Regions from separate parts of the Burkholderia oklahomensis C6786 genome, predicted to be linked through region 2. Evidence: riboswitches for the same ligand, from Rfam matches in the RefSeq annotation. Region 2 holds a riboswitch; the other holds the start of a gene.
The links. Region 2 has a riboswitch for cobalamin ahead of BG90_RS17040 (cobalamin biosynthesis protein). Riboswitches for the same ligand answer to the same signal wherever they lie in the genome.
Positions count from the first base shown of each region.

Region 1: linked by a shared signal. The riboswitch ahead of BG90_RS03015 (TonB-dependent receptor domain-containing protein) and the one ahead of BG90_RS17040 (cobalamin biosynthesis protein) in region 2 are both predicted to bind cobalamin.

Region 1 covers NZ_CP009555.1:679,891-695,555, forward strand. The annotation lists gene BG90_RS03010 (FecCD family ABC transporter permease) at 1-841, opposite strand, end outside; gene BG90_RS03015 (TonB-dependent receptor domain-containing protein) at 938-2,887, opposite strand; cobalamin riboswitch at 2,955-3,214, opposite strand; gene BG90_RS03020 (ATPase) at 3,417-3,767, shown strand; gene BG90_RS03025 (cell division protein ZapA) at 3,764-4,078, shown strand; RNA gene ssrS (6S RNA) at 4,161-4,342, shown strand; gene BG90_RS03030 (EVE domain-containing protein) at 4,418-4,879, shown strand; gene BG90_RS03035 (SIMPL domain-containing protein) at 5,077-5,814, shown strand; gene lgt (prolipoprotein diacylglyceryl transferase) at 6,092-6,982, opposite strand; gene BG90_RS03050 (LysR family transcriptional regulator) at 7,084-8,037, opposite strand; gene ilvD (dihydroxy-acid dehydratase) at 8,216-9,889, shown strand; gene BG90_RS03060 (c-type cytochrome) at 10,095-10,418, shown strand; gene BG90_RS03065 (DUF2486 family protein) at 10,557-11,183, opposite strand; gene BG90_RS03070 (DNA polymerase III subunit chi) at 11,207-11,623, opposite strand; gene BG90_RS03075 (leucyl aminopeptidase) at 11,667-13,178, opposite strand; gene lptF (LPS export ABC transporter permease LptF) at 13,299-14,396, shown strand; gene lptG (LPS export ABC transporter permease LptG) at 14,400-15,548, shown strand; gene BG90_RS03090 (sirohydrochlorin chelatase) at 15,577-15,665, shown strand, end outside.
Region 2 covers NZ_CP009555.1:3,823,558-3,839,222, reverse strand. The annotation lists gene mbaJ (siderophore malleobactin non-ribosomal peptide synthetase MbaJ) at 1-1,959, shown strand, start outside; gene BG90_RS17070 (non-ribosomal peptide synthetase) at 1,969-7,137, shown strand; gene BG90_RS17065 (lysine N(6)-hydroxylase/L-ornithine N(5)-oxygenase family protein) at 7,266-8,687, shown strand; gene BG90_RS17060 (TonB-dependent siderophore receptor) at 8,733-10,952, shown strand; gene BG90_RS17055 (formyltransferase family protein) at 11,026-11,865, shown strand; gene BG90_RS17050 (cobyrinic acid a,c-diamide synthase CobB) at 11,911-13,407, opposite strand; gene cobO (cob(I)yrinic acid a,c-diamide adenosyltransferase) at 13,412-14,014, opposite strand; gene BG90_RS17040 (cobalamin biosynthesis protein) at 14,082-14,492, opposite strand; cobalamin riboswitch at 14,650-14,881, opposite strand; cobalamin riboswitch at 15,113-15,371, shown strand; gene BG90_RS17030 (HoxN/HupN/NixA family nickel/cobalt transporter) at 15,657-15,665, shown strand, end outside.

The sequences.
Region 1 (15,665 bases), 990 kb from region 2:
GCATCCGCTGATCGTTGCCGAACGCGAGCCGCAGCGCATGCGGCACGACGAGGCCGACGAAGCCGATCGTGCCCGCCGTCGTGACGGCCGCGGCCGCCGCGAGCGACGCGATCAGATAGACGCGCAGCCGCAGCCGCGCGACCGGCACGCCGAGCGCGGCCGCCGCCGCGTCGCCGCGCAGCAGCACGTTCAATTGCGGCGCGACCGGCAATGCGGCGAGCGCGGCGGCGACGAGCGCCGCCAGCGCGAACCACGGCGACGCCGCGCCGCTCAAGTCGCCCGACAGCCAGAACAGGATGCCGCGCAGCCGCTCCTCGGGCGCGATCGACAGCATCAGCGTGATGAGCGCGAACCACCCCGCCGAGATCACGACGCCCGTGAGCAGCAGCCGCGGCGACGCGTCGCGCGGCTCGCCGCGCCACAGCTCGCGGCGCGCGAGCCCGAGCACGAACGCGATCGCCACGAGCGCGCCGGCGAACGAGGCCGCATCGACGATCCACCACGCGCCGCCCGCGATCATCGCGACGAGCGCGAACGCGGCTGCGCCGCCCGACACGCCGAGCACGTACGGCTCGGCGAGCGGATTGCGCAGCAGCACCTGCAAGAGCGCGCCCGCGAGCGCGAGGAGCGCGCCGCAGCCGAAGCCGGCGAGCGCGCGCGGCAGCCGCAGCGTGCGAACGATGTCGGCCGCGAGCGGATCGGCGCTCGCGCGATGGACGAGCGCCGCGAGCGCATCGAGCGGCGTCATCGGCACGCTGCCGAGCGTGAGCGACGCGACGAACGCCGCGCATGCGACGAGCGCGAGCGCAACCCAGATCGCGGCTGCGCGCGCCGCGTGCATGCCTGCGCCGCGCGCGTCGGCCCTCATGCCGCCTCCCGCGCGCGAAGGCACGAGCGCCGCGAACGGCACGGACTGCGCCGACGCCGCGACCGGCCGTCAGCGCTGCCGCCAGCCGAGCGTGACATAGGCGCCGCGGCGCGGCGTGTTGTACGCATATGCAAGCTCGTAGTCCTTGTCGAACAGGTTGTCGATGCGCGCGCTCACGTACCACGACTTCGTGATGTCGTAGCGCGCGGACAGATTGACGATCCCGTATCCGCCGAGGCGGCTGCCGTAATCGTCGCGCGATCCGCTCACGAACCATTCGCCGCCGACGCGCCAGCCGCCGAACGAGCGATTCGCCGAGATCGACGCGAAGCGCCGCGCGCGCCGGTTCAGATCCCGGCCGGCGGTTTCGTCGATCGGGTTCTGCAGCGTCGCCGCGACCCGCACGTCGGTCTTGCCGACATGCCCCTGCCACGAACCCTCGACGCCCTGCACTTTCGCGCGGCCGACGTTCTGCGCGACATAGTAGGGCCCGCTCGCGGCGGGACGATAGTCGATCAGGTTCGCGTAGCGCGTCTGGAACGCGGTGACGCGCACGACGCCCACCGCATCCGACGCATACTGCACGGCCGCCTCGATCGAATGGCTGCGCTCGGGCCGGATCGACGGATTGCCTGCGTTCGGATAGTACAGATCGTTGAAGCTCGGCGCGCGAAACGCGCTGGAATAGCTCGCGGACACCTTCCAGCGCTCGGTGACGTCGAGCCCGTAGCCGAGATAGTAGCTGTTCGCGCCGCCGAAATCGGAGTACTGGTCGCGGCGCACGTTCGCCTGGAGCTGGCTGTCGCCGATGCGTCCGGTATAGCCGAGCCAGCCGGAATTCACGTGGCGCCCGGGCGCGGCGAACACGTTCGATTCGAACGACTGGTCGAGCCGCTCGTAGCCCGCCTGGATCCTGTGGCCGCGCGCGACCGTGAAATCGTTCTGCCAAGTGTATTGGCGGTTGTCGGTGTCGAAGTGGTCGGTGTACGCGCCGTTCAGCGCCGACTGGCTGCGGTCCTTGCCGCTCGACACGTTCACGCGCGTCGTCCACCAGTCGGCGAGCTTGCCGTTCGCGAACGCGGACACCTGCTGGACCCGGCTGTACAGATCGTTCAGATCGGTCGGCGAGCCGTACGCATTGTCGAAGCTGTTCTTGCCGTTCGCCTGGAAGTACGTGACCCCCGCATTCCACTTGTCGCCAAACTCGTGCCTGAGCGACGCGGACGCGCTCTCGTTCAGATAGCCGTTCGCGTCCGGATTCGCCTGCGGCTTGAGCGCGGGATCGAGCGACGAGAATCCGTCGGTCTTCAAGCGCGCGAGCGACACGCTGAACGTCGTCTTGCCGTCCTGGTCGAGCCGGCCCGACACGCCCGCGCTCTGCGTCTGCGTGTGATAGCTGCCGTAGCTCGCCGAGAAATCGAAGCGCGGCGGATGATCGCCGCCGCGCTTCGTGAACACCTGCACGACGCCGCCGATGGCACCGGACCCATACAGCGACGACACGTTGCCGTTCACCACTTCGACGCGCTCGATCTGGTCGAGCGGCAGCTGGCTGATCTGCGACTGCCCGAGGCTCGCCGAATCGACACGCACGCCGTCGATCAGCACGAGCGATTGCGTCGGCTGCGCGCCGCGCAGAAAGAGGCTTGCGCTTGCGCCCGGCCCGCCGTTGCGCACGATCTGCGCGCCGGGCGCGAGCGCGAGCAGGCCGGGCAGATCGATCGCGCCGCTGTCGGCGATGTCCTGCGCGTCGAAGAGCGTCGTTTGCGGAATCGCGTCGGCGAGCGTCTGCGGCCCGCGCTGCGCGGTGACGACGATCGGCGCGAGCTGCGCGGCGGAAGCCGACGCTGTAGACGCTGTAGACGCCGAATACGCAAAAGACACGGAAGCCGCGGACGACACAGGCAAGACGGAAGAAGCGGACGAAGAAGACGAAGCGGGCGCGTCGCCTTGCGCGAGCGCGACGCACGGCAGCCCGGACAGAGCGGCGAGCGCTGCGCGGGCGAGGGGGGTTCGCATGAAGGCATCCTGTTGAGCCACTACGGCGCCCGCTTCCCCGCAGGCCCCGCATCACGGAGGCGGGCGCGCCCGTCTCCCCGCCTTGGCCGGTATCCGGGCTGACGACGTCACCGCCTCGCCTTCCCGCGCGATGCGCAGTGGCGCAGCGTCGGCGGCCGGCCGAAGAGGCCGGGCCGACGCATCGAGAGTGCGGCTTGCATCGGAACCGATGCGATCGCTTACCGTTGCGGGGGCAGCGCAGGTTGGCTCGGTCCTGGCGGACGTCGCGCCCTGCTTCCCGTTTAACCGCGCGCGAAGCGCGCGAGCACCGAGGCGGCGCCAGTTTAGGAGCGCGCGCGCGGCAGCGTCAAGGAACCGCGACGACGCAGCGCACGAAAATCGTCGCGCATGCCGATAAACAGATCGGCATCAACGAACGACGAAGACGATTTCGCGGCGAGAAGCGGGGGTGTTACGTCTAGAAACGTTACAGATATCGGAATCTCGGTTATTCCGCGCTAAAATGTCCGGTCTTTAGAGGACGCAGCAGATGCTCAACGAACTCGAAACCCTATCTCAAAACATCGGCCGCCTGATCGCGCTGAATCAACGCCATCAAGCGGAACGGCTCGCGCTCGAGGAGCAGGTCGCGCAATTGCGCACGGAAGTGGAAACGCTGCGCGCGGAACTCGAGCAACTACGCGACGAGCGCAACGCGCTCGCGGCGGAACGCGACACGCTGTCGGCGAAGATCGACGACGCGCAGGTGAAGCTCAACGCGATCCTCGAAAAATTGCCGCGCACGAAAAGCGTGCCGGATGCAGAAAACCAGCTCGACCTGCTCGCGCCGCAGGCGAGCGCTGAAGGCGAAGGCACGACGGGCCACGGAGAACATGCATGAGCGCCAAGCAGATCGAAGTGTCGATTCTCGGGCAGGTGTATCGTCTCGCCTGCTCGCCCGAAACCGAAGCGGCGCTCCTCGAAGCGGTCGCACGCGTCGACGCGGAAATGTCGAAGATCCGTGCGAACAGCTCGGTGCGCGGCACCGATCGCATCGCCGTGATGGCCGCGCTGTCGCTCGCGTCGGAGTTGCTGAGATTGCAACAGAGCGTGCGTCACGGAGAAGCGTTCCCTGCGGAAGAAATCCGGCGTACAATGCGCCAAATGAATGAACAACTCGGTGCAGTGCTCGCACAGCACGAGGTGCAGTAAGCAAGTTTCACCAGGTTCGGCCAACGCTTGATCTATCGTGCTCAAGCTGCTGAATCCAAAGGTGATTCGAACAGTTAAGTCAGCTTCCCTGCCTGGTTCGCCAAGGTCATATATTCCTTGAACCAATGCCATGTGCACGGTTGCGGAAATTTGTAGCACGGGCGCGCGCGTCACTCTGTCTGATGTACCCGAAGTGCTGCTAACTGCGACCAATTCTGAACCTCAGGTTCAGGATGCCGGCCTAGCGGCCAAGGCGGGGGCCTATTCGACGGCATCGGGCGAGTCCCGATGCCGTTTTCTTTTGTGCAGCCTTTTCATTGCGTCGAGTCATTCCGATCCATGCGCTACTGGCTGATGAAATCCGAACCGGACGAGGCGAGCATCGACGACCTCGCCGCCGCCTCCGACCACACCCTGCCATGGACCGGCGTGCGCAACTATCAGGCGCGCAACTTCATGCGCGACACGATGCAGATCGGCGACGGCGTGCTGTTCTACCATTCGAGCTGTCCCGAGCCCGGCATCGCGGGGCTCGCGGAGGTGTGCTCGACGCCCTACCCCGATCCGACGCAGTTCGATCCACAAAGTCCATACCACGATCCGAAGTCGACGCAGGAAACGCCGCGCTGGGTGCTCGTCGACGTGCGCTTCGTCAGGAAGACGCCGCTCGTTCCGCTCGCCGCATTGCGCGAGCACGATGCGCTCGCCGACATGCGCGTGCTCGCGAAGGGCAACCGGCTGTCGATCACGCCCGTCACGCCGGACGAATGGCGCTTCATCACGACGCGCCTGATGAAGTGACGCGGCGGCCACGTCAAACATTGTCAGACACGGCGCGCGAAGCCGCGCCGGCCGGAACCTCGGCCCGCTTTCGACGGCCTAATGGGCGCTCGACGGATGCAGTGCCGCATCCGCCGGGCGTGTCGAAAGAAGCGCGGCGTCCGTCCGCGCCCCGCACGCCGCATGTTGCGTGCGGGCTTACGCTCAAGGAGTCAACAATGACGAGAAAATCCGCTCTAGCCGTTGCCGTCACGCTCGCGGCGGCGCTGCCGATCGCACTGGCGCTCGCGCCGTCCGCCGCACGCGCGCAAAGCATGGGCCAGATGCAGCCGCCCGCGGGCGTGCTGTCGCTGTCCGCGCAGGCAAGCACCGACGTCCCGCAGGACGTCGTCGACATCACGCTGTTCTACGAACAGCAGGCGAAAGACCCGGGCACCCTGACCGCCGAGCTGAACAAGCGCGCGGACGCGGCGCTCGCGCAGGCGCGCGGCGTCACGGGCGTCACGGCCCGCACGGGCGAATTCTCGGTGTCGCCGAGCGTCGACCGCGACGGCAAGATCTCCGCATGGCGCGGCCGCACCGAGGTCGTGCTCGAATCGCACGACTTCGCGGCCGCGTCGAAGCTCGCAGGCCAACTGAATCCGATGATGCAAGTGGGCAACGTCGCGTTCTCGCTGTCGCCCGAAGCGCAGCGCGCGGCCGAGCAGAAACTCACGACGGAAGCGATCAAGGCGTTCCGTGCACGCGCCGAGGAAGCGACGCGCGCGTTCGGCTACAACAGCTATTCGATCCGCGACGTGAACGTCGGCAGCGGCCGCAACGTGCAGCCGTATCCGCGGATGTTCGCGATGGCCGCGCCCGCGATGGACAGCGCGAAGGTTAGCGCGCCGATCGCCGTCGAAGGCGGCAAGACGACCGTGACCGTCAACGTGAACGGCTCGGTGCAGATGAAGTGACGGCGGCGGCGCGGCTTCGCGCCGTATGCGGTCAAAAGAACGCCGGCTCGTCGCCGGCGTTTTTTATTGCGCATTGCGCATGTCGCGGCTTGCGATGCTTGCGGCAGGCGGCGCGCGATGCCTTGCGCTTGCGATCATGTGCCGCACATCGCGTGCGCGTGCGATCACGCACCGCGTGTCCGGGCGTCATGCGCCGTGCGTCGCGATCGGCATACGCACGACGCGCCCGGCCGCGCGCGCCCGGCGATCGCGCAACCGCGGCCGCCGGACGCGGCACTCAGGCCGGCTTAGCTGCGCCGCCGCGCCGATACGCCCAGATCATCATCAGCACGCCCGCGATGATCATCGGCAGCGACAGCCACTGCCCCATCGACAGACCGAACGTCAGCAGGCCGAGAAAATCGTCCGGCTCGCGTGCGAATTCGACCGTGAAGCGCGCGAGACCATAGCCGATCAGGAAGAGCGCCGAGATCGCGCCCATCGGCCGCGGCTTGCGCGAGAACAACCACAGCACGAAGAAGAGCGCGATGCCTTCGAGCGCGATTTCGTAGAGCTGCGACGGATGGCGCGGCAGCATCTGGTGTGACAGGAACACCTCGTTCAGATTCCACTTCGCCGCGAGATCCTGGTGCGTGGCGAGCCACGCGGCGTCGTCGCGCGACGCGCCCGGGAACAGCATCGCCCACGGCGCGTCAGGGCTCGTCACGCGGCCCCACAGCTCGCCGTTGATGAAGTTGCCGAGACGCCCGGCCGCGAGCCCCGTCGGCACCATCGGCGCGACGAAGTCCGTCACTTCGAGCCAGTGCCGCTTGCGCTGCCATGCGAACAGCACCATCGCCAACGTGACGCCGAGGAAGCCGCCGTGGAACGACATCCCGCCTTCCCACACCCTGAAGATGTCGAGCGGATGCGTGAAGTAATAGCCGGCCTTGTAGAACAGCACGTAGCCGAGCCGGCCGCCCAGCACGACGCCGAGCACGCCGTAGAACATCATGTCGTCGATGTCCTTCGCGGTCCAGCCCTGCGCGGCGACGTGCGGCAGCTTGAGACGCACCCGGCCGACGACGATCGCGAGGATGAAGCCGATGAGATACATGAGCCCGTACCAGCGCACGGCGAGCGGGCCGAGGTGAATCGCGACGGGATCGAAATTCGGATGAATGATCATGAGTTAGCGTTGAAGGTTCTGAATCGATGCGGCTCGCGCGGCGACGACAACGACGACGCGCATGCCGCGACCGCGGTTCGACGGGCGCGCCGCGCGAACGTTCACGGCCGCGTCGCGCGCGCGCCCCGCCGGTCGACCGCGCCGGGCGGCGAAGCACGCTGCGCGTCGCCGCGCACGACGTCGATGAAGCCCGCGAGCACGGGGCTCACGTCGTCCGTGCGCCACACGAGACCGGTCTCGACGACGGGCGCCGCGCCGGCGAGCGCGCGGTAGACGACACCCGTGCGCCGCAGGTTACGCAGCGATTGCGGCACGAGTGCGACGCCCATGCCCGCGGACACGAGGCTGACGATCGTCTGCATCTGGATCGCCTCCTGGCCGATGCGCGGTGCGACGCCCGCCGCGCCGTAGCAGCCCGTAATGATGTCATAAAAGCCGGGCGCCAAACGACGCGGGAAGACGACGAGCGGCAGCGACGCGATATCGGCGATCCGCACCGGCGCGTCGTCCGCCGCCTCGGCGGCGTCGGCCGGCATCGCGACGACGAGCGGCTCGCGCAGCACGGGCAGGTACGACAGCGAAGCCGCGTGCCGCGGCGGCACGGGCGGAATCACGAGCCCGGCGTCGATGCGTCCCGCGACGAGTTCCTCGATCTGCACGTCGCTCGTCGCCTCCGTCAGTTGCAGCCGCACATGCGGATAGCGCGCGCCGAACTCGCGCAGCAACTGCGGCAAGAGCCCGTAGTCGGCCGTCGACACGAACGCGAGCGCGAGCGATCCCGCCTCGCCACGCGCGAGGCTCTGCGCGAGCGGCGGCAGCGCGTCGGCGGCGGCGATCAGCCGCCGCACGTCGGGCAGCAGCGCCGCGCCGACCGCGGTCAGCTCGACCGAGCGCTTCGTGCGCGCGAACAGCGCGACGCCGAGCGCATCCTCGAGCGCGCGGATCGCCTGCGACAGCGGCGGCTGCGTCATCGACAGGCGCTCGGCGGCGCGGCCGAAGTGCCGCTCGTCGGCGACGGCCACGAAATAGCGCCATTGGCGCAGATCGGGGGTCAAATCATGCTCCTCACCTGTTTCGACATGCAGATTAATATGTATAACGACCTAATAGACGATGAATAATATATTGGACATTCTCTAAGAGAAACTGCATTCTTGGCCACCTGAGCCGGACTGCGCCGATGCAGCGCGCCGCGCCGCCCCACAGTCAACCCAGTCGATGGATGGAGTCCCCATGTCGTACAACCGCCGCTCGAAGAACATCACGCAAGGCGTGGCCCGTTCGCCGAACCGCTCGATGTATTACGCGCTCGGCTATCAGAAGGACGATTTCGACAAGCCGATGATCGGCGTCGCGAACGGCCACTCGACGATCACGCCGTGCAACGCGGGCCTGCAGCGCCTGTCGGACGCCGCGGTCGCGGCCGTGAAGGCGGCCGACGCGAACCCGCAGATCTTCGGCACGCCGACGATCTCGGACGGCATGTCGATGGGCACCGAAGGGATGAAGTACTCGCTCGTGTCGCGCGAAGTGATCGCCGACTGCATCGAGACCTGCGTGCAGGGCCAGTGGATGGACGGCGTCGTCGTCGTGGGCGGCTGCGACAAGAACATGCCGGGCGGCATGATCGCGCTCGCGCGCATCAACGTGCCGGGCATCTACGTGTACGGCGGCACGATCCGCCCGGGCCACTGGAAGGGCAAGGACCTGACGATCGTGTCGTCGTTCGAGGCGGTCGGCGAGTTCACCGCGGGGCGCATGTCGCAGGAAGATTTCGAAGGGGTCGAAAAGAACGCGTGCCCGACGACGGGCTCGTGCGGCGGGATGTACACCGCGAACACGATGAGCTCGTCGTTCGAAGCGCTCGGCATGTCGCTGCTGTATTCGTCGACGATGGCGAATCCCGATCAGGAAAAGGTCGACTCGGCCGCCGAATCGGCGCGCGTGCTCGTCGAAGCGGTGAAGAAAGACCTGAAGCCGCGCGACATCATCACGAAGAAGTCGATCGAGAACGCGGTGTCGGTGATCATGGCGACGGGCGGCTCGACGAACGCGGTGCTGCACTATCTCGCGATCGCGCACGCGGCCGAGATCGACTGGTCGATCGAAGACTTCGAGCGCATCCGCAAGCGCGTGCCGGTGATCTGCGATCTGAAGCCGTCGGGCCAGTACGTCGCGACCGATCTGCACGCGGCGGGCGGCATTCCGCAAGTGATGAAGATCCTGCTCGACGCGGGCCTGCTGCACGGCGATTGCGTGACGATCACGGGCCGCACGATGGCCGAAGAGCTGAAGGACGTGCCGAGCGTGCCGCGCGCCGACCAGAAGGTGATCTATCCGATCGCCGACGCGCTGTACAAGGAAGGCCACCTCGCGATCCTGAAGGGCAATCTCGCCGAAGACGGCGCCGTCGCGAAGATCACCGGCCTGAAGAACCCGGTCATCACGGGGCCGGCCCGCGTGTTCGACGACGAGCAGAGCGCGCTGCAGGCGATCCTCGACGACAAGATCCGCGCGGGCGACGTCGTCGTGCTGCGCTACCTCGGCCCGCAGGGCGGCCCGGGGATGCCGGAAATGCTCGCGCCGACGTCGGCGATCATCGGCAAGGGGCTCGGCGAATCGGTGGGCCTCATCACCGACGGTCGCTTCTCGGGCGGTACGTGGGGGATGGTGGTCGGCCACGTCGCGCCGGAAGCGTTCGTCGGCGGCACGATCGCGCTCGTTCAGGAAGGCGACTCGATCACGATCGACGCGCACAAGCTGCTGCTGCAGCTGAACGTCGACGACGCCGAGCTGGCGCGCCGACGCGCCGCGTGGAAGCAGCCGGCGCCGCGTTACACGCGCGGCGTGCTCGCGAAGTATGCGGCGCTCGCCCGCCCGGCGAACAAGGGCGCGGTGACGGGCTGACGCGCGTACGCGCGCCGGACCGGTGTCCGGCGCGTGCGCTCTGCGCGCGATGCGCGTCGCATCGCGAGACCGCGGCGGCGCGACGGCGCGGCGGCGACGCGACAAAAAGCAACAAGACGACGAAGGGGGCGCGACGTACTCGCGCCCCCTTTCCTCTTATAATGCGCGCACCGCCAAGCCGGACGCTGTTCCGGCGGAGACCAGCATGAACAGAACGACCTTGCGCCTGATGGCAATCGCGCTCGTTGCTGCGGCCGCAAATGCGCATGCGCAGCAGGCCGATGGGCTCACGCTCGCGCAACGCAAGAACTGCATGGCATGCCATGCGATCGACAAGACTTTGATGGGACCATCGTTTCACGCGATCGCCGACAAATATGCTGCGCGCGGCGATGCCGCCGGCTATCTCGCGCAGACGATCGTCAAGGGGAGCGTCGGCGTGTGGGGCAGCGTGCCGATGCCCGCGAACACGCAACTGACGAGCGCCGAAGCCGGCACGCTCGCGCACTGGATCCTGTCGCTCAAGTAAGCCGGATCGGGAGGCGCCGCCGATGGCGCCCGTGACAGGGTTGCGCGCGCAACGCTCCGGTTGCGCGCCTCAAGCCGCGCCCCGCCGTGCGACGCGCGGCGGAAAAGCCGGGCCCCCGCCCTCGGCCCCCTTCGTCCTTCAAGCGATGTCGCCCGACCGTGGCTCGTTGCGGCGGGCGAGCGCCGCGCCGACTTCCTCCGTCACCCAACCGGCGACCTCGGTTTCGAGCGCAAGCGCGACTTCGCGCGTGATCTGGCTGACGAGCCAGCCCGCATGATCCTGCAGCGCATCGCGGCAACGCGCCTCGATGAGGCCGCGTCCTTCCCCCGTCAGATAGTGGGTCAGGCGGCTCTTCAGGCGCGCGGCGATCTGCCGCGCTTCGAGATCCGCGACGACCGACGGCGCGGCCTGCACCGCATCGGGCGTCGACGACGGCAGCGCAGCGGGCGGCGCAAGATCCGGCGCAGGATGCGCGGCGGGCAGCTCGTCCGCGTACGTCGCGGGTGCGGCATACGCGGTCGGCAGCTCGGGCGCGAACGGCTCCGGCGTCGACACGAACGGCGGCTCGGCATGCATCGGCATGCTCGCCGCATCCGACGACTGCAACGGTGCGACGGGCGCCGCGCCGCCCGCCTCCGCACTCGCGGCACCGGCCGACGCGCCCGGCTGCGCGTGCTCGGCGACGGGCTGCCGCGCGAGCGCCGGATTGCCGGGCACGAGCACGTCGGTCAGCACGGGAATCGACGATGCGTTGGCTTCGACCACGTTTTGTCCTCCGTCTGCTCGGGCTAGCCGCCCTGCTTGTGGTTGTTGAGCGCGTAGCCGCGGTCGCGGTAGAACCGATACCGGTCGCGCCCGGCCGCGAGCTCGTCGGGCGCGTTGCCGACCACTTCGAGCAGGCGATCGAAGCGCGCGAACTGCGTCGGCACGTCCGCGCCCAGGTTCAGCAGGATCTGATGATGCGGCGCGCGCTCGAGATCCGCGGTCAGCACGATCGGCGTATTCGCCGAGTGTGCGTTGTCGATCGCGCAATGCGGAATGAAATCGAGCGGCGAGAACGTCCACAGACGCTCGTCGAGCGCGCGCAGCCGCGCGGGCTCCGCGCACACGACGACGGGCTGACCCGCCTGATACGCCTTGCGCAGCAGCCGGCACGCGTACGCGAGCGAATCGCCGACGTTCGTATGGAAATCGATCCGCGTCATCGCTCGCCGCGCCCTGCCGTGCCGATCGTCGAACCCTGCGCCATCACGCGCCGGCGCGGTCGATCAGAAACTGCGCGAGGAGCGGCACGGGGCGGCCCGTCGCACCCTTCGCCGCGCCGCTCTTCCACGCGGTGCCGGCGATGTCGAGGTGCGCCCACGGATAGCCTTCCGCGAAGCGCGACAGGAAGCACGCGGCCGTCACGCTGCCGGCCGGCCGGCCGCCGATGTTCGCGAGATCCGCGAAGTTCGACTTCAGCTGATCCTGATACTCGTCGTCGAGCGGCAGGCGCCACGCCGGATCGCCCGCCTCGCGCGACGCGTCGAGCAGCTCGCCCGCGAGCGCGTCGTCCTTCGAGAAGAGACCGGTGTTGTGATGGCCGAGCGCGATGATGCACGCGCCCGTCAGCGTCGCGACGTCGATCACCGCGGCGGGCTTGAAGCGCTCCGCGTACGTGAGCGCGTCGCACAGGATGAGGCGACCTTCCGCATCGGTATTGAGCACCTCGATCGTCAGACCCTTCATGCTCGTGACGATGTCGCCCGGCTTGTTCGCGTTGCCGGCCGGCATGTTCTCGCAGGTCGGCACGATCGCGACGACGTTGATCTTCAGGCCCATTTCGGCGACCGCGCGGATCGTGCCGAGCACCGAGCCCGCGCCGCACATGTCGTACTTCATCTCGTCCATGCCCTCGCCCGGCTTCAGCGAAATGCCGCCCGAGTCGAACGTGATGCCCTTGCCGACGAGCACGACGGGCGCCGCCTTCGCGGCCGCGCCCTGATACTGCAGCACGATGAATTGCGGCGGCTCGATCGAGCCCTTCGCGACCGACAGGAACGAGCCCATCTTGAGCGCCTGGATCTGCTTCATGCCCAGCACGTCGACCTTCAGGCCCCAGTCCTTCGCGAGCTTCTTCGCGGTGGTCGCGAGGTAGGCCGGCGTGCAGACGTTGCCCGGCAGGTTGCCGAGGTCGCGCGTCAGGTCCATCCCGTTCGAGAGCGCGACCGCCTGCTTCGCGGCGACCTTCGCCGCCTTGTCGTCGGCCGGATCGACGCTGAACACGATGCGCTTGAGCGCCTGCGCGCTCGCGTCCGGCTTGCTCTTCATCTGCGAGAACTTGTACGTTTCATTGCGCAGCGCGAGAATCGCCGCGCGCACGCCCCAGTCGGACGCGCGCTCGGGCACGGGCAGCTGCGCGAGCGTAAACGTGACCTGGACCACCTTCGTGCCGAGCAGCGCGCGCCACGCGGCCTTGACGGCGTCGCTGTAGGCTTTCTGGCTGAAAGCATCCTGCTTGCCCAGGCCGACGAGCAGCACGCGCGACGCGCCGATGCCCGAAACCTCGTGCAAAAACAGAGTTTTGCCGAGCTTGCCGTCCATGTCGCCCGCCTTGATGACGCGCGAGACGAGGCCCTTCGTCGCTTCGTCGATGTCGAGCGCCGCGCCGGACAAGGTTTGCGCCTCGAACACGCCGAGTACGATGCAGTCGGATTTCCCCGTCAGGAAGCCGTTCGCCGTGCCTTTGCTCCAATCACAGCCTTTTATGCTAAAGTCCATCGCGCTTGTCCTCGGATAAAATCTGGGCTAAGGATGAAAGCCGCAATTATCCGCTATTTTTCCCGTGCGGCGTGAGCGCCCCCCACTCGGGCGCTGTTTCCCGCCCTCTTCGCATCAATAATGATCTTCGAACGCTCCCTCCAGCGCGAGCTTGCGTATACCGCCGGCGCCGTTTTCATGGTGCTGCTCACGATCATGCTGACGTCGATGATGATCCGCATCGTCGGCTACGCCGCGTCCGGCGAGGTGAACCCGAAGGACGTGCTGGTCCTGATCGGCCTCACCGTGATCGGCTATCTCGCGATGATCCTCGTCGGCACGCTGTTCGTGTCGATCCTGTTCGTGCTCACGCGCTGGTACAAGGATTCCGAGATGGTCGTCTGGCTCGCGTCCGGCGTGAGCCAGACGCGGCTCATCAAGCCGATCGGCGTGTTCGCGACGCCGATCGTGCTCCTGATCGCCTTCTTCGCCTTCGTCGGCTGGCCGTGGTCGAACCAGCAGAGCAAGCTCATCAAGGCGCGCTTCCAGCAGCGGGACGAAGTGTCCTTGCTCGCGCCCGGCCAGTTCCGCGAGTCCGCCGCGAACAACCGCGTGTTCTTCATCGAGAAGATGTCGCCCGACCAGGCCAAGGTGCAGAACGTGTTCGTCACGACGACCGAGCGCGGCAAGGTGAACGTCGTCGTGTCGCAGACGGGCCACACCGAGACGATGAAGAACGGCGACCGCTTCATCGTGCTCGAGAACGGCCGCCGCTACGACGGCGTGCCGGGCCAGCCGAACTTCAAGATCATGGAGTTCGAGCGCTACGGCGTGAAGATCCAGAGCAAGCAGATCGTCAGCCAGCCGACGACGACAGGCACGTCGACGATCGACCTGCTGCGCAATCCGACCAACCAGAACCTCGCCGAATTCGCGTGGCGCGCCGGGCTGCCGCTCATCGCGATCAACCTGATGATCCTCGCGATCCCGCTCGCGTATCAGAACCCGCGCCGCGGCCGGACCGTGAACCTCGTGATGGCCGTGCTGATCTACCTCACCTATTCGAATCTGCTGAACGTCGTCCAATCGCAAATGGAACGGGGCAAGATCCCGTTCGGCATCGGGCTCATCGGGCTGCACGTCGTCGTCGCCGGGGTTGTCGCGCTCCTGTTCTGGCTGCGCGTGCGCAACCGGCCGTTGTTCTCGCGCGCCGCGCTCGGCCGCTCGCAGGGGGCCTGACCGATGCGCGTCTACGAGAAATACTTCGCACGGCAGATCTACGTCACGTTCGTCTTCGTGCTGTTCGCGTTCTCCGGGCTGTTCTTCTTCTTCGACCTGATCGGCGAGCTGAACTCGGTCGGCCACGGCAACTACAAGTTCGGCTACGCGGTGCTGCGCGTCGCGCTGCAGACGCCGTCGCGCTTCTATGAAATCATCCCGGTCGCCGCGCTGATCAGCTCGATCTACGTGTTCGCGCAGATGGCCGCGAACTCCGAGTTCACGATCTTCCGCGTATCCGGCCTCGCGACGAACCAGGCGCTCCGCTCGCTGCTCAAGATCGGCGTGCCGATCGTCATCGCGACCTACCTGATCGGCGAATTCATCGGCCCGTACTCGGACCAGTTGTCCGAGCGCGTGCGGCTCGAGGCGCTCGGCTCGTCGGTGTCGACGAACTTCGCATCGGGCGTCTGGGTGAAGGACACGCTGACCGCGCGCGACAACGGCGAGCCCGTCACGCGCTTCGTCAACGTCGGCCAGCTGTCGCCCGATTCGACGATCAGCGACGTGCGAATCTACGAGTTCGATTCGAAGTTCAATCTGCAGAACGTGCGGATCGCGAAGCGCGGCCGCTATCAGCCGCCCGGCCACTGGCTGCTGACGGACGTCACCGACACGCAGCTCACGAACGTGTCGGGCGCGGGCGGCCAGCCGGCCGACGCGCTGAACCCCGTCTATCGCGCGCGGCAGGTCACGCTGCCGCAGTATTCGCTGCGCTCCGACCTGACGCCGCAGATCCTGTCGGTGCTGCTCGTGTCGCCCGAGCGGATGTCGCTCTTCAATCTGTTCCGCTACATCCAGCATCTGAAGGAAAATCAGCAGGACACGCAGCGCTACGACATCGCGCTGTGGCGCAAGCTGCTGTATCCGTTCGCGGTGTTCGTGATGCTCGTGCTGTCGCTGCCGTTCGCGTATCTGCATACGCGCGCGGGCGTCGTCGGCGTGAAGGTGTTCGGCGGGATCATGCTCGGCATGAGCTTCCAGCTCTTCAACACGCTGTTCTCGCATATCGGCACGCTGAACACGTGGCCCGCGCCGCTGACGGCCGCGCTGCCCGGCTGCATCTATCTGGCGCTCGGCCTCTTCGCGCTGAAGTGGGTCGACCGGCACTGAGCGCGTGCGCGCGTCATCGGAGGGCGCGATGAACAAACACGGAATCGTCCTTTTCGGCCACGGCGCGCGCGACGCGCGCTGGGCCGAGCCGTTCGAGCGCCTCGCGGCGAAGCTGCG
Region 2 (15,665 bases):
CCGCTCGGCGCGATCTCGTGCGCCGACGCCGATGATCTCGCGCTGATCGCGCGATGCAACGCGACCGGCGTGCGCTGGCCCGACGCGCAGCGCGCGCCGCTCTTCGCGCAGTTCGAAGCGGCCGCGCGCGCGCGGCCCGACGCGATCGCGCTCGAATTCGCCGACGCAAGCGGCAGCGGTGCGATCGCGCGGATGCGCTACGCCGAGCTCGACGACAAGGCCGCCCGCGTCGCGGCGGCGCTCGCCGCGTCCGGCGTGCGGCCCGACTCGGTCGTCGCGCTGTGCGTCGAGCGCTCGTTCGACATGGTCGTCGCGCTCGTCGGCGCGATGAAGGCGGGCGCCGCGTATCTGCCCGTCGATCCGGACTATCCGGCCGAGCGGATCGCGTATCTGCTCGGCGACGCGAAGCCGCCCGTCGTGATCACGCAAGCGCATCTGCGTGCGCACGTCGACGCGGCGCTCGCGGGCGCCGCCGCGGTCGTCGTCACCGTCGACGAACTGATCGAACGCGCGCCGGCGGCGCTTCCCGCCGGGACGCCCGCCGCCGCTGCCGCCGCTGCCGCTGCCATTGCCCCCGACCAGCTCGCGTACCTGATCTACACGTCGGGCTCGACCGGCAAGCCGAAGGGCGCGGGCAACACGCACGGCGCGCTCGCGAACCGGATCGCGTGGATGCAGCACGCGTATCGCCTGACGCCCGACGACGTCGTGCTGCACAAGACGCCGTTCGGCTTCGACGTGTCGGTGTGGGAGTTCGTGTGGCCGCTTTCCGTCGGCGCGACGCTCGCGATCGCGGCGCCCGGCGACCATCGCGATCCGGCGCGGCTCGTCGATGCGATCGAAGCGCATCGCGTGACGACGCTGCATTTCGTGCCGTCGATGCTCGCCGCGTTCGTCGCGTATCTGGACGATTTCGGCGCGGCCGCGCGCTGCGCGAGCGTGAAAACGATCGTCGCGAGCGGCGAGGCGCTCGCGCCCGAGCTCGTCGCGCGCGTCGCCGCGCGGCTGCCGGGCGCGACGCTCCACAACCTGTACGGGCCGACCGAGGCGGCGATCGACGTGTCGCACTGGACCTGCACGGCCGGCGACGCGACCGGCGCCGCCGTGCCGATCGGCCATCCGATCGCGAACGTGCAGCTGCACGTGCTCGACGCGGCGCTGCACCCGGTGCCGGCCGGCGCGACGGGCGAGCTGTACCTGGGCGGCGCGGGGCTCGCGCGCGGCTACCTCGGCCGCGCGGCGCTGACGGCCGAGCGCTTCGTGCCCGATCCGTTCGCGGCGGGCGCGCGGCTCTACCGGACGGGCGACCTCGCGCGACGGCGCGCGGACGGCGCGCTCGTCTATCTCGGCCGGATCGACACGCAGGTGAAGCTGCGCGGCCAGCGGATCGAGCTGGGCGAGATCGAGGCGCTGCTGCGCGCGGGCGAAGGCGTCCATGACGCCGTCGTGATCGTGCGCGACGAGCGGCTCGTCGGCTACGTCGCGTGCGCCGCGCCCGCCGGATTCGACGGCGCCGCGCAGATCGAACGGCTGCGCGCGCAATTGCCCGCGTACATGGTGCCCGCGCAGCTCGTCGCGCTCGACGCGCTGCCCGTCACGCCGAACGGCAAGTGCGATCGCCGCGCGCTGCCCGCGCCCGTCTTCGACGAGCGGGTCGTCGACGCGCCGCGCACCGACACCGAGCGCGCGCTCGCGGCGATCTGGCGGCGCGTGCTGAAGCTGCCGGACATCGGCCGCGACGACGATTTCTTCATGCTCGGCGGCCATTCGCTGCTCGCCGCGCAAGCGAACGCGCAGGCGAACCTGCAGTGGGCGCTGACGCTGCCGCTGCGCACGATCTTCGACGAGCGCACGCTCGCGCGCTGCGCGGCGGCGATCGACCGCGCACACGACGCCGGCCGCGACCACGACGCCGCGAGCGCGATCGACGCGCTGCTCGGCGAGCTCGAAGCCCAGTAAGGAGCCCGCATGACCGCCACCCCCGATCTGCTGTCGCTCGCCGCGCGTTTCGCGCGGCTGCCCGGCACGCAGCGCAAGCAGTTCCTCGCGAAGCTCGGCGCCGCGGGGATCGATTTCCGGATGCTGCCGATCCCGCCGCGCGAGGACCGCGCGGCGAGCGCGCCGGCGTCGTTCGCGCAGACGCGCCTCTGGCTGCACGCGCGTCTGCTCGGCGAATCGGCCGCGTATCACATCACCGAGCGGCTGCGTCTTGACGGCGCGCTCGACGCGAACGCGCTGCGGCTGTCGTGCGACGCGCTGATCGCGCGCCACGAAGCGCTGCGCACGACGTTCGCCGAAGGCGCCGACGGCGTGCTGCAGACCGTGCACGCGCCGACGCGCTGCCCGTGGCGCTTCACGGATTTCGCCGACGCGCCCGCCGCGGAGCGCGACGCGCGCGCGGCGGCCGTCGCCGCACGCGACGAGGCCGAGCCGTTCGATCTCGCGCACGGCCCGCTGCTGCGCGCGCATCTGATCCGGCTCGACGCGTCGGTTCACTGGCTCGTGCTGACGACGCATCACATCGTGTCGGACGGCTGGTCGGCCGACGTGATGCTCGCGGAGCTGTCGTCGTTCTATCGGTCGTTCGCGACGGGCGACGCGGTGTCGCTCGCGCCGCTGCCGATCCAGTACGCCGACTACGCGCTCTGGCAGCGCCGCTGGCTCGACGCGGGCGAGGGCGAGCGCCAGCTCGCGTACTGGCGCGCGACGCTCGACGCGAGCCGCGACGTGCTGCTGCTGCCCGGCGCGGCGACGCGGCCCGCGCAGCGCAGCGCAAGCGGCGCGCGCCACACGTTCGACGTGCCGGCCGCGCTCGCGCAGCGGGCGCGCTCGCTCGCGCAGACGCGCCGCGCGACGCCGTTCGCGGTGCTGCTCGCCGCGCTCGCGACGCTGCTCGCGCGCGCGTCGGGCGAGCCGGAGATCCGGATCGGCGTGCCGTCGGCGAATCGCGAGCGCGGCGAGACCGTCGGGCTGATCGGTTTTTTCGTGAACACGCTCGCGCTCGCGGTCCGAACGCCCGCGACGCGCGCGTTCGAGACGCTCGTCGACGCGACGCAGCGCGGCCTCGTCGATGCGCAATCGCATCAGGACGTGCCGTTCGACCAGGTGGTCGACGCGCTCGGCGTCGCGCGCAGCGCGAGCCACCATCCGCTCTTTCAGGTGATGGCCGCGTACGGCGCGCACCGCGCGCTGCCGTCGTTTGCCGACGTGCGCGCGACCGAGCTGCCGTCCGGCATGCCGTACGCGAAATTCGACCTGACGCTGAGCTTCGACGAGCGCGACGACGGCGGGCTCGACGCGCGCTTCGTCTATGCGACCGACATTTTCGATGCCGATGCGATCGAGCGGCTTGCCGCACGCTATGTCGAGCTGCTCGCGCACGCGGTCGACGCGCCCGGCGCGGCGATAGGCGACCTGCAATGGCTGCCCGACGCGGAGCGCCGCGAGCTCGCCGCGTGGAACGGCGAGACGCACGGCGGCGCGGATCGCGAGCGCGGCGGGGCGTCCTCGGGGCGATCGCCGGTCGGCGAATCGTCCGGCGAACTTTCCGGCGTGTCTTTCGGCAAGCCGCCCGGCGGGCCGTTCGACGAACCGTTCGTCCCGGTCCACGACCGGATCGCCGAGCATGCACGCCGCCGTCCCGATGCGCGCGGCGTCGCCGACGTCGCGCGCGCGCTGACGCGCGGCGAGGTCGAGCGGCGCGCGACGCGGCTCGCGAAACGGCTCGTCGCGGCGGGCGTGCGCGCGGAAATGCGCGTCGGCGTCGCGCTGTCGCGGTCCGTCGACCTGCTCGTCGGCCTGATCGCCGCGCTCAAGTCGGGCGGCGCGTTCGTGCCGCTCGATCCGAGCCACCCGCGCGAGCGGCTGGCCCAAATGCTCGACGACGCGCAGATCGCGCACGTGATCACCGAGCGAGGCGGCGTCGACGCGCTGCCGCTCGCGGGCGCCGCGCGCGCATGGCTCGTCGACGACGAGATCCCCGACGCCGAGATCGACGGCGTCGCGCTGCCGGACGTATCGCCGCATCAGGCCGCGTACGTGATCTACACGTCGGGCTCGACGGGCAAGCCGAAGGGCGTCGTCGTCGATCACGGCGCGTTCGCGCGCCATTGCGACGCGATCGCCGCGCGCTACGGCGCGACCGAGCGCGACGTGTTCATGCTGTTCCAGTCGGTCAATTTCGACGGCGCGCACGAAGGCTGGTTCTCGCAATATCTGTCCGGCGCGGCGGTCGCGGTGACGGCCGACACGCTGTGGCCGCCCGCGCGGACCTGCGCGCTGATCGCGCGCGAAGGCGTGACGATGACCTACGTGCCGCCCGGCTGCGCGACGCAGCTCGCCGAATGGGCGCTCGAGCACGGCGCGCCGCCGACGCTGCGCTCGATCACGGTCGGCGGCGAGGCGACGTCGCGCGAAGCGTTCGCGCTGATGCGCCGCGCGTTTCCGAATGCGCGCGTCGTCAACGGCTACGGGCCGACCGAGACCGTGATCACGCCGATGCTGTGGATGTTCGAGCCGGGCGACGATCCGGCAAAGCTCGCCGACGCCGCGTATCTGCCGATCGGCACGCTCGTCGGCGCGCGCACCGCGCACGTGTTCGACGCGCGGCTGAACCCGCTGCCCGTCGGCGTGATCGGCGAGCTGTACCTGGGCGGCGAGGGGATCGGCGTCGCGCGCGGCTATCTGGGCCGCGCGGCGCTCACGGCCGAGCGCTTCGTGCCCGATCCGTACGGCGCGCCGGGCGCGCGGCTCTATCGCACGGGCGACCTCGTGCGCCGCCGCGCGGACGGCGTGTTCGATTTCATCGGCCGCATCGACCATCAGGTGAAGCTGCGCGGGCTGCGCATCGAGCTGGGCGAGATCGAGGCGCAGCTCGCCGCGCACGACGACGTGCGCGAGGCGGTCGCGGTCGTGTTCGGCAACGGAGCGCAGGCGCGGCTCGTCGCGTACGTCGAGCTGACGGGCGACGCCCGCGAGCGCGCGCGGTGCGCCGACGCGGCCGAGCTCGACGCGCACCTGCGCCGCACGCTGCCCGACTACATGGTGCCCGCGCATATCGTCGTGCTCGATGCGCTGCCGCGCAACGCGAACAGCAAGGTCGACCGCGCGGCGCTGCCCGAGCCGGCGCACGTCGCGCGCGCGTACGAGGCGCCCGTGAACGACGTCGAGGCGGCGCTCGCGGACATCTGGCGCGAAGTGCTCGGCGTCGAGCGGGTCGGCCGCGCCGATCATTTCTTCGAGCTGGGCGGCCATTCGCTCGCCGCGGTGCGCGTCGCGACCCGCGTCGCCGAGCGGCTCGCGCGCGATGTGCCGGTGCGCGCGCTGTTCGAGGCGCCGATTCTCGCGCCTTACGCGCAGCGCGTGTCCGCCGCGGCGCCCGCGGAAGCGGCGCGCGGCGCGGGCGGCGCGCCCGCCGCGGCATATGCGCCGGACGCCGACGGCGTGCTGCCGCTGTCCGCCGCGCAGCGCGGCCTGTGGTTCCTGTGGCGCGCGCAGCCGGACAGCGCCGCGTACAACATTCCGGTCGCGCTGCGGCTTCGGGGCGCGCTCGACGTCGACGCGCTCGCCGCCGCGTTCGCGCACGCGGCGGCCCGTCATCCGGCGCTGCGCACGCGGATCGTCGCGCGGGCGGACGGCGCGCCGGGCCAGCGGATCGCGCCGGCGCGGGACGTCGCATTGCCGGTCGTCGATCTCGGCGCGAGGCCGGAGCTGGCCGACGAGCCCGCGCGGCTCGCCGCCGCAGCAGCGCTGACCGACGCCGACGCGCTCGCGCCGTTCGATCTCGCCGCCGACGCGCCGCTGTGGCGCGTGCGCGTGGTCCGGCTCGGCGCGGCCGATCACGTGCTGTCGCTCGTCGTTCATCACATCGTGTCGGACGGCCAGTCGATCGATCTGTGGCTCGACGAGGTTCGCGCGGCCTACGTCGCGCGGCTGGCGGGCGGGCGCGCGGCCAAGCCGTCCGAAGCACCCGAAGCACCGCATGCGCCGGCGGCCGACGCGCTCGTGCTGCCGGCCGCCGCGCCGCACGCGCGCCTGTCGTTCTGGCGCGAAGCGCTCGCGGGCGCGCCGTCGCACGCGCTGCCGCCGCCGCGCACGGGCCGCGCCGTCGCGCCGCGCTGGGACGCGGGCCGTCTCGCGTTCGAGCTCGACGACGCGCTCGCGCGCCGCGCGCGCGCGATGGCGCTCGACGCGCACGCGACGCTGCCGATGCTGCTGCACGCGGCGCTCAACGCGGCGTTCTACCGCGCGACGGGCGCGACCGATCAGCCGGTCGGCGTGCTCGCGTCGACGCGCGAGCTGACGGGCGACGCCGCCGAGCGCTCGCTCGGGCTCTTCATCAACGCGGTCGTCGTGCGCACGCGGCTCGCGAGCGCCGATACGCCGACGACGCTCGTCGCCGCGGTGCGCGACGCGGCGCTCGCCGCCTATGCGCACGCGGACGCGCCGTTTTCCGACGTCGTCGCCGCGCTGCGCGCGCCGCGCGCGGTCAACGGCAATCCGCTGTTCCAGGTGATGTTCAACTACCTGCGGCCGGCGGGCGCCGCCGCGCGCGACTGGGCGGGGCTCGCGGTCGACGGGTTCAACGACGTCCGGCATCGCGTCGTGTTCGAGCTGGAGCTCGACGTCGTCGAGCATCCGGACGGCCGCGTGACGGGCGCGTTCTCGTATGCGACGGAACGCGTCGACGGCGCGTTCGTCGCCGCGCTCGCGGCCGACTATCTCGACGTCGTGCGTGGCTTCGTCGATGCGCCGGCGCGCGCGCTCGGCGCGTCCGCCGCGCGCTTTCCGCTCGCCGCGCACGATGGGCACGATGCGCTCGCCGCGATGCCGCCGCCGTCGCGCGCACCGAACGCCCGCGTGGACGCGCGGGCGGCCGACCGCTGCGCGCACGCGCTCGCCGGCGTGTGGCGCGCGTGCTTCGAGCGCGCCGCGCCCGCGCCGGACGGCGATCTGTTCGAAGCGGGCGCGACGTCGTTCGACGTCGTGCGCTTCGTCGACGCGGCGCAGGCGGCCGGCTTCGCGCTCGCGATCGCCGACGTGTTCGCCGCGCCGAGCTTCGCGGCGCTCGGCGCGCTCGCGATACGCGCGGCGCAGGCGGCCGGCCAGCCGGCGACGGAGGGGCGCGATGCCGATTGAGCGCCGCCTGGCGCATCGGCCCCACATCGACCGGATCGGCCGCATCGGCGATGCGCGCGATCCGCGTCACGTTTTTCTCCAGCCGGCGCCTTCAGCGCGCCGGTCACACCGTTAAGGGAATCAGACACATGCAGAGAGATACCGTATTCGACCTGATCGGCGTCGGTTTCGGGCCGTCGAACCTCGCGCTCGCCGTGCGCCTCGCGGAAGCGGGCGACGCGGCCGCGTTCGCGCATTGCTACGTCGAGCGCCAGCCGGAATTCGGCTGGCACCGCGGAATGCTGCTCGACGACTGCCGGATGCAGATCTCCTTCCTGAAGGATCTCGTCACGCTGCGCGATCCGACGAGCCGCTTCACGTTCGTCAACTACCTGTACGAGCACGGGCGCTTGAGCGAATTCGTCAACCTGAAGAACTTCTATCCGACGCGCGTCGAGTTCCACGATTACCTGAGCTGGGTCGCGGACGCGTTCGACGAGCGCGTCCATTACGGCGAGACGGTGACGGCGATCGAGCCCGTCGCGGCGCCGGGCGGAAGCGGCGAGATCGACGCGCTGCGCGTGTTCTCGCGCGACGGCGAAGGCCGCGAGCGGCAGCGCGTCGCACGCGCGCTGTCGGTCGGCGTCGGCGGCGCGCCGAGCGTGCCCGATGCGTTCGCCTCGCTCGGGCCGGACCTCGTCGTCCACTCGTCGAACTATCTGACGTCGATCGACCGGATCGTCGGCGCGCCCGCATCCGGCGCGTCCGATGCCAGTGCGAAAAAGCGCGTCGCGGTGATCGGCGCGGGGCAGAGCGCGGCCGAGGTGTTCGTCGATCTCGCGCGCCGCTTTGCGCACGTCGACGCGAGTCTCGTGATCCGCTCGGGCGCGCTGAAGCCCGCGGACGACAGCCCGTTCGTCAACGAGATCTTCAATCCGGCGTTCACGGACGTCGTCTACGCGCAGCCGGCGAGCGGCCGGCGCACGCTGATCGAGCGCTTTCGCGACACGAACTACGCGGTCGTCGACCGCCCGCTCATCGAGCAGATCTACGAAATGCTCTATCTGCAGCGCGTATCGGGCGCCACGGGCGCCGCGCCGCGCCATCGGCTGATCGCGAACGCCGCGATCGAGTCGGCCGCGCGCACGGCGAACGGACAGGTCGAGCTCACGCTGCGCGACCGCCTGACGGGCGATGCGCACACCGAGCGCTTCGACGCGCTCGTGCTCGCGACGGGCTACCGCCGCGACACGCATCTCGCGCTGCTCGACGGGCTCGCGCCGCATCTGGGCGACGCGCTCGCGGCGGGCGACGTCGCGCGCGACTACCGGCTCGCGACGCCCGCGCACTTCAAGCCGCGGATCTATCTGCAAGGTTGCTGCGAGGACAGCCACGGGCTGTCCGACACGCTGCTGTCGGTGCTCGCGCGACGCGCCGACGAAATCGCCGCATCGCTCGGGGAGCGCGCGCATGCGGCGGAACACGAAGAAGCCGTCCGGCCCGAAGGCCGCGCACGGTCACGACACGATAACAACGGGGTGAGCGGCGGCCGGCTGGCCTTCGCTCTTTGATGATGTGCGGCCTCTCGGCCGCTTTGCAACTTGGAGCAACGGAAGATGGAGTGGGCAACCAGCACGCGCGTGCGTGCGATCGCGGCCGCGGCAGGCGTGGCGTTTTACGCGGCGGCGGCGAGTCACGCGCAGGCACAGGCGGTGCAGCCGGCCGGGGACGGGAAGCCGCCGGGCAGTCAGGTGAAGCAGGACACCGCGTCGGGCGGCACGTTGCCCGCGATTTCGGTGTCGGCGGATGCGGAGCGCGACGCGAGCGTCGGTCTCGTCGCGCGGCGCAGCACGACCGGCACGAAGACCGATACGCCGATCGTCGAGATTCCGCAGACGATCAACGTCGTGACCGCGCAGCAGATCGAGGCGACGGGCGCGACCGACATCAACCAGGCATTCCGCTACATTCCGGGCTTCTCGACCTACGGGTCGGACAACCGGTCGGACTGGTACGCGGCGCTGCGCGGCTTCACGCCGACGGTGTTCGTCGACGGGCTGCAGGTGCCGAACACGCTGAACCTGTCGAGCTGGCGCGTCGATCCGTACATGATCGACAGCATCACCGTGCTGCGCGGGCCGACGTCGGTGCTGTACGGGCAGGGCGATCCGGGCGCGATCGTCGACGTGCAGAGCAAGCTCGCGAACGGCGAGCGGATTCGCGAGGCCGGCGTGCAGGTCGGCAACTACGCGCGCAAGCAGCTGATGTTCGACATCGGCGACAAGATCGACAAGGACGGCACGCTGTCGTACCGGATCGTCGGCGTCGGCCGCGACGGCAACTCGCAGTCGGGGCCGCTCGCCGATCAGCGCGTGTCGTTCGCGCCGTCGGTCAAATGGCAGCCGAACGCGGACACGTCGCTCACGCTGTCCGCGACGTACCTGCAGGACTGGAGCGGCACGTCGACCAACTTCCTGCCGGCGCAAGGGACGGTGCTGCCGAATCCGAACGGCACGATCTCGAACGACCTGTACACCGCCGACGCGAACTTCGACCACTACCGGAAAAAGCAATGGTCGCTCGGCTATCAGTTCGAGCACAGGCTGAACCCGGTGTGGACGTTCCGGCAGAACGTGCGCTGGATGCACCTGTCGCTCGACGACGCGTCCGTCTACGGCGGCGGCCTCGACGACGCCGATCCGACGATGGCGACGATGACCCGCTACGCGGGCCTGTTCCAGTTCAACTACAGCCGTTTCGACGTCGACAACCAGGCGCAGGCGAAATTCGCGACGGGCCCGCTCGCGCACACGGTGCTGTTCGGCTTCGACTACAACCGCCAGACGACGACGGACAGCGAATGGCTCGCGAAGGCGCCGAGCCTGAACATGTTCCGTCCGGTCTACGCGCCGATCACGACCGGCATCTTCAGCGGCCCGACCGCGTATCCGCGCACCGACACGAAGACGACGCTGAACGCGTTCGGCGTGTACGTGCAGGATCAGATCAAATGGCAGCGCTGGGTGCTGACGCTGGGCGGCCGGCACGACTGGACGAACACGACGCAGGACGACATCGCGAACTCGGCGAGCTTCAAGCAGAACGACCACGCGTTCAGCGGGCGCGTCGGCCTCACGTATCTCGGCGACTACGGCCTCGCGCCGTACCTCAGCTATTCGACGTCGTTCAACCCGCAGATCGGCCTGAAGCTGGCGGGCGGCGGGCTCGCGACGCCGACCAAGGGCCGCCAGATCGAGGCGGGCCTGCGCTGGCAGCCGCCCGGCAAGAACCTGATGCTGAACGCGGCGGTGTACCAGATCAACCAGACCAACGTCGCGATGAGCAACCCGAACGACTCGACGAGCAGCACGTTCGTGCAGGTGGGCGAGGTGCGCTCGCGCGGGGTCGAGCTGAGCGCGGTCGGCAATCTGTCGCGCGAGCTGTCGGTGATCGCCGCCTACGTCTATCAGGACGTGAAGAACGTGAAGGCGAACGACAACACGCTGAACAGGTGGCCCGTCGACGTGCCGCGTCCGCGCCAGATCGCGTCGCTGTGGGCCGACTGGACGTGGCGCAACGGGCCGCTGACGGGCTTCGGGGTCGGCGCGGGCGTGCGCTACATGAGCGCGGCGGCGGGCGCGGCCGACAATTCGCTGACGGTGCCGAGCTACACGCTGTTCGACGCGGCGCTGCACTACGAGCTGCGCAACTGGCGCTTCGCGATCAACGCGACGAATCTGTTCAACCGCCGCTACGTGAGCGGCTGCCAGTCGGAAGCCGTGTGCATGTACGGCAACGAGCGCACCGTGATCGCGACGGCGAAATACAACTGGTGAGCGCGGCGCATCGCCTCATCATCCCAAAGGGCGGCGCGGCGGCGCGCCGCCCGAACGAGAGGACAACACTGCGATGGCAAAGAAGAAACTCGTCTACATCTGGTCGCTGAGGAACGCCGCCGCCGACAAGGCGGGGCAGCAGGTCGACTACAAGGGCGGCAAGCGCTACATGAAGTCGGTGCTCGAATCGCTCGTCGACGCGCTGAACGACACCGGGCTCGGCGACGCGTACTCGCTCGAACGGGTGATCCACGACGACGACGCGGGTTCGCCGCTCGACCGCGAGAAGCTCGCCGAATACGGCTTTTCGCACCAGCCCGGCAAGCGCTGGTTCTATCCGCCCGAGCTGCGCGTGCAGGGCCGGCTCGTCAACGATCTGCTGCTCGCGATTCCGTCCGAATACCGTCGCGAGCCGTTCGATTCGCCCGCGCGGACGGCGGGCAAGCACGTGTTCGAGCAGCGCCTGCGCGAAGCGCTCGACGGGCTCGAAGCCGATCTCGTCGTGCTCGACGGGCTGCTCGTGATCCTCGACGAGCTCGTGCGGCCGGGCGCGCCGTATTGCCGGCGGATCGTCAACATCCATCCGGGCATCACGCGCGCGGAGTCGCCGTACGAGCGGCGCGGCGCATACGCGACGCTCGACGCGCTATACGGCGCGCGCGGGCAGAAGGTCGTCGACTGGACGACGAGGGCGACCGTGCCCGTCGAGCCGATCCGGATGACGGGCGCGTCGTTCCATTACGTCGACAACGGCGTCGATTCGGGCGAGGTGATCCATGACGTGCTGAACACGGAGATCGGCGAGCACGACACGATCCTCGAGCTGCGCTGGAACAACTTCAACCGCAGCCTCTTTCCGGCGCTGCACGAAGGGCTTGCGATCATGGCGGGGCTCGACGCGCGCGTGGCGTGAGCGGGCGGGGCGGACGACGCGCGGCGTAGTCTCGTCCCGCGGCGGCTACGGCGCGTCGCCCGTGAAAAGCGCCGCCGCCGCGGGCGGATTCGACGGCCAATACGCGTGGAAGTACGTCGCGACGATCGAACCGTGCCGGTAGACGGCTTCGCCCGCCGCGCCGTCGTCCGGGCGCGTCGCGGCCGCGACGGGCGCAAGCGGCGTCGCGAATCGCGAATAGTGGAACGTGTGCCCCGTCATCGCGCCGAAGCGCGTCGCGAGCGTCTGCATCCCGAGCGCGGCAAAGCGCCGCTGCATCGTCGCGTCGCCGGGCACGAGGCCGAGCATCGGCGTGCGCGCGCCGTCGACGTCCGTCAGCGAATCGCTCAGATACAGCATCCCGCCGCATTCGGCGACCACCGGCTTGCCCGCCGCGACGTGCGCGGCGATCGCGCGCGCGGTCGTCGCGTTCGCCGCGAGCCGCGCCGCATGCAGTTCCGGATAGCCGCCCGGCAGGTACAGCGCGTCGCAGCCGGCGGGCAGCGGCGCGTCGGCGAGCGGCGAGAAGAACGCGAGCTCGGCGCCGAGCGCTTCCAGTTGATCGAGATTCGCCGGATAGATGAACGAGAACGCCGCGTCGCGCGCGATCGCGATCCGCTTGCCGGCGAGGCTCGGCGTTTGCGTGGCGGCAGCCGATGCGACCGATGCGACCGATGCGCGATTGCGGTCGCCGGCGGCGTCCGACGTTGCAATCGTCTCGTGGTCGCCATCGACGGCGTTCGTCGCCGCGACCACGCCGTCGTCGTCTTCGGCATCGCTCGCCGTCGCCGGCGCGTCATGGCAGTCGTCCGTGGGGCCCGGTGTCGCAACCATCCCGTGGCCGTTTGCGTCAACGAACGCGAACTCGACGACGGGCGGCAGCTCGGCGAGCGCCGTGCGCGCGATCGCGTCGGCCGCGCGATCGATGCGCGCGTCGAGATCGGCGATGTCGTCCGGCTGATGCAGCCCGAGATGCCGCTCCGGCAGCGCGATCTGCGCGTCGCGCGGCAGATGGCCGAGCCAGCGGATCGATGCGGGCAGCGCGCCGCGCAGCAGCTGCGCGTGACGCTCGGAGCCGACGCGGTTCGCGAGCACGCCGTGAAACGGCACGCCGGGCCGGAAATGCGCGAGCCCGAACGCGAGCGCGGCGAAGGTCTGCGCCATCGACTGCGCGGAGATCACCGCGGCGACCGGCACGCGAAACGCCTGCGCGAGATCGGCGCTCGACGGCGTGCCGTCGAAAAGCCCCATCACGCCTTCGATCAGGATCACGTCCGCTTCGGCTGCGGCGCGCGCGAGGAGCGCGCGGCAGCCGCGCTCGCCGACCATCCCGAGATCGAGCGAATAGACGCTCGCGCCGCTCGCGCGCGCGAGCAGCATCGGATCCAGGAAATCCGGGCCGGTCTTGAACACCCGCACGCGCCGGCCGAGCCGCCGGTGATGGCGCGCGAGCGCCGCCGTCACCGACGTCTTGCCCTGGCCGGACGCGGCGGCGGCGACGAAGAGCGCGGGGCAGGCGGGCATCGCGTCAGAACTCCACGCCGCGCTGCGCCTTCACCCCTTGCTCCTTGTACGGATGCTTGACGATCCGCATCTCGGTGACGAGGTCGGCCGCGTCGACGAGCGCGTCGGGCGCGTGCCGGCCCGTCACGACGACGTGCAGCATCGGCGCGCGCGCGGCGATCGTCGCGAGCACCTCGTCGAGCGGCAGGTATTCGTACTTGAGCACCGTGTTCAGCTCGTCGAGGATCACCATCCGGTAGTCGCCGCTCTCGATCATCCGGCGCGCCTCGTCCCAGCCCTTGCGGGCAGTCGCGATGTCGGCGTCGCGATTCTGCGTGTTCCACGTGTAGCCGTCGCCCATCGTGACGAAGTCGCACTGCGCGTTCGCGCCGAGGAAATCGCGCTCGGACGTGTGCAGCGCGCCCTTGATGAACTGCACGACGCCGACCCGCATCCCGTGGCCGAGCATCCGCACGGCCATCCCGAACGCGGCCGTGCTCTTGCCCTTGCCGTTGCCGGTGTTGACGATCAGAAGGCCTTTCTCGACGGTCGCGGCCGCCTGTTTTTTCTCGTGGCCCGCGCGGCGGCGCTCGGTCATGCGTTGATGCGATTCGGCATCGGTTTTCATCGTCTGGAGTCCTGTGAGTCGGGTGATTCGTGTGGTTCGTGGATCGGAAGACGGGGCGCGGCGCGCGTCACAGCGGGCCGGCGAGCGCCGCCGTCACGCCGTCGAGCGCGAGCTTGCGCACGATGAGCGCGCCGTTCGGCGCGGCGAGCAGCGCGCACGGCTCGCAGACGCCGTCGACGCCGAACCGCTCGCGCGCGGCGGCCGACGGCGGCGTGCCGGCCGCAAGCGGCGTGTCGCGTGCGGCGCTCGCGATCTGCGCGGCGATCTCGTCGCGCGAGAACGCCGCGAGCGGCCAGCCGTGGCGCGCGCAGCATTCGACGAGGCCCGGCTCGTGCGCTTTCGCGTCGAGCGTCGCGACGACGCCGACGTCGGCGAGCGACGCATGCGGCAGATGCGCGAGCGCGGCGCGGATCGCGGCCTCGATCGCTTCGGCGGGCCGTCCCGCGCGGCAGCCGATGCCGAGCGCGACGCGCATCATCGGGCGGCCGCGCGCGAGGCGCGGGCGCGCGGGTTCCGGCGGCGTGAGTCGGATGGAATCATGTGGTCTCGGCAGTCGGCGGCCGGCTCGGGGGCCGGTGCGCCATGCGTTGCGCGCCCGGTTCCGTCCCCCGCGGGATCGGGCGTTCGGCGAGCGCGGCTCGCCCCTTGCGTCGGCCGGTATCCGGGCTGACCGCTTGCCATCCCGCCGCCTTCCCGTCCGTGGCGAGGACAGTGGCGCGATGGCGGAATGCGCGAACGCGGCGTGCGCGTCGCAGGCGGCGTACCGTTGCGAGGACAGCACAGGCTGCGCGGGCTGGCCGCTTCCTGTTTCCCGTTTGACTGAGCGCGCGATCGCGCGCTCGGGCACCGAACGCGCGCATACGATAGCACAGCGCCGACGGCGCGAGGGCGGCATGCCGACGGCGCGCGGCGAGGCGGGCAGTCGCGATTCGACGCATCCGCTGCGCGATGCCGTTCGATGCGGCGCAGATCGCCCGCGCCGCATCGATCGACATCCGCCGCCGGTCGGACGGTCGGGCGCCGGTCACGGGACATCCCGGCCGCCGCGCCGCGTCCGCGCCGCCTTTTGTCCGCCTTGACGCGCCGCGCCCGCGCGCCTACACTCGCTCGCGTTTTGGTGCTCGCGTGCGGGTTCTGTCGCACGCAGTTAAACGGGAAGCAGGGAGCGTCGCCGCGTCGCGGCCCGCCAACCTGCGCTGCCCCCGCAACGGTAAGCGAATGCATCGCGCAAGCGATGCGGCGCCGGCTTCTCCGCATGCCTGCCGGCATGCGCGGCCAACCACTGGACGCATCGCGTCCGGGAAGGTGAAGCGGCGTTTTCGTCAGCCCGGATACCGGCCGAGACACAGGGTCTGTTCGCCGATCGAGCGCATGCGCCGCGACGGCGAGCGGCCCCGGGGTTCAGCGCCGCGGGGATGCGGCGTGTCGTCCACGGCTTCATCGCGTCGCTCGCCGCCGCTGCGTGGCTCGTCCCCGTCCGATGCCGCGTGCTTCGGCCCGCGTCGCGCGCACGTCGTGAGCGCGCGCCGGCGCACAGTGCGCATGGGCGAACGGCGGGCCGGGCGGGCAGCACGAGCATCGCGCGCGATGTCGCGCGTGTTGGCATTCTTCTTGTTTGTCGACCGTTCGCAAAGGGAGCGCCATGCTCAGA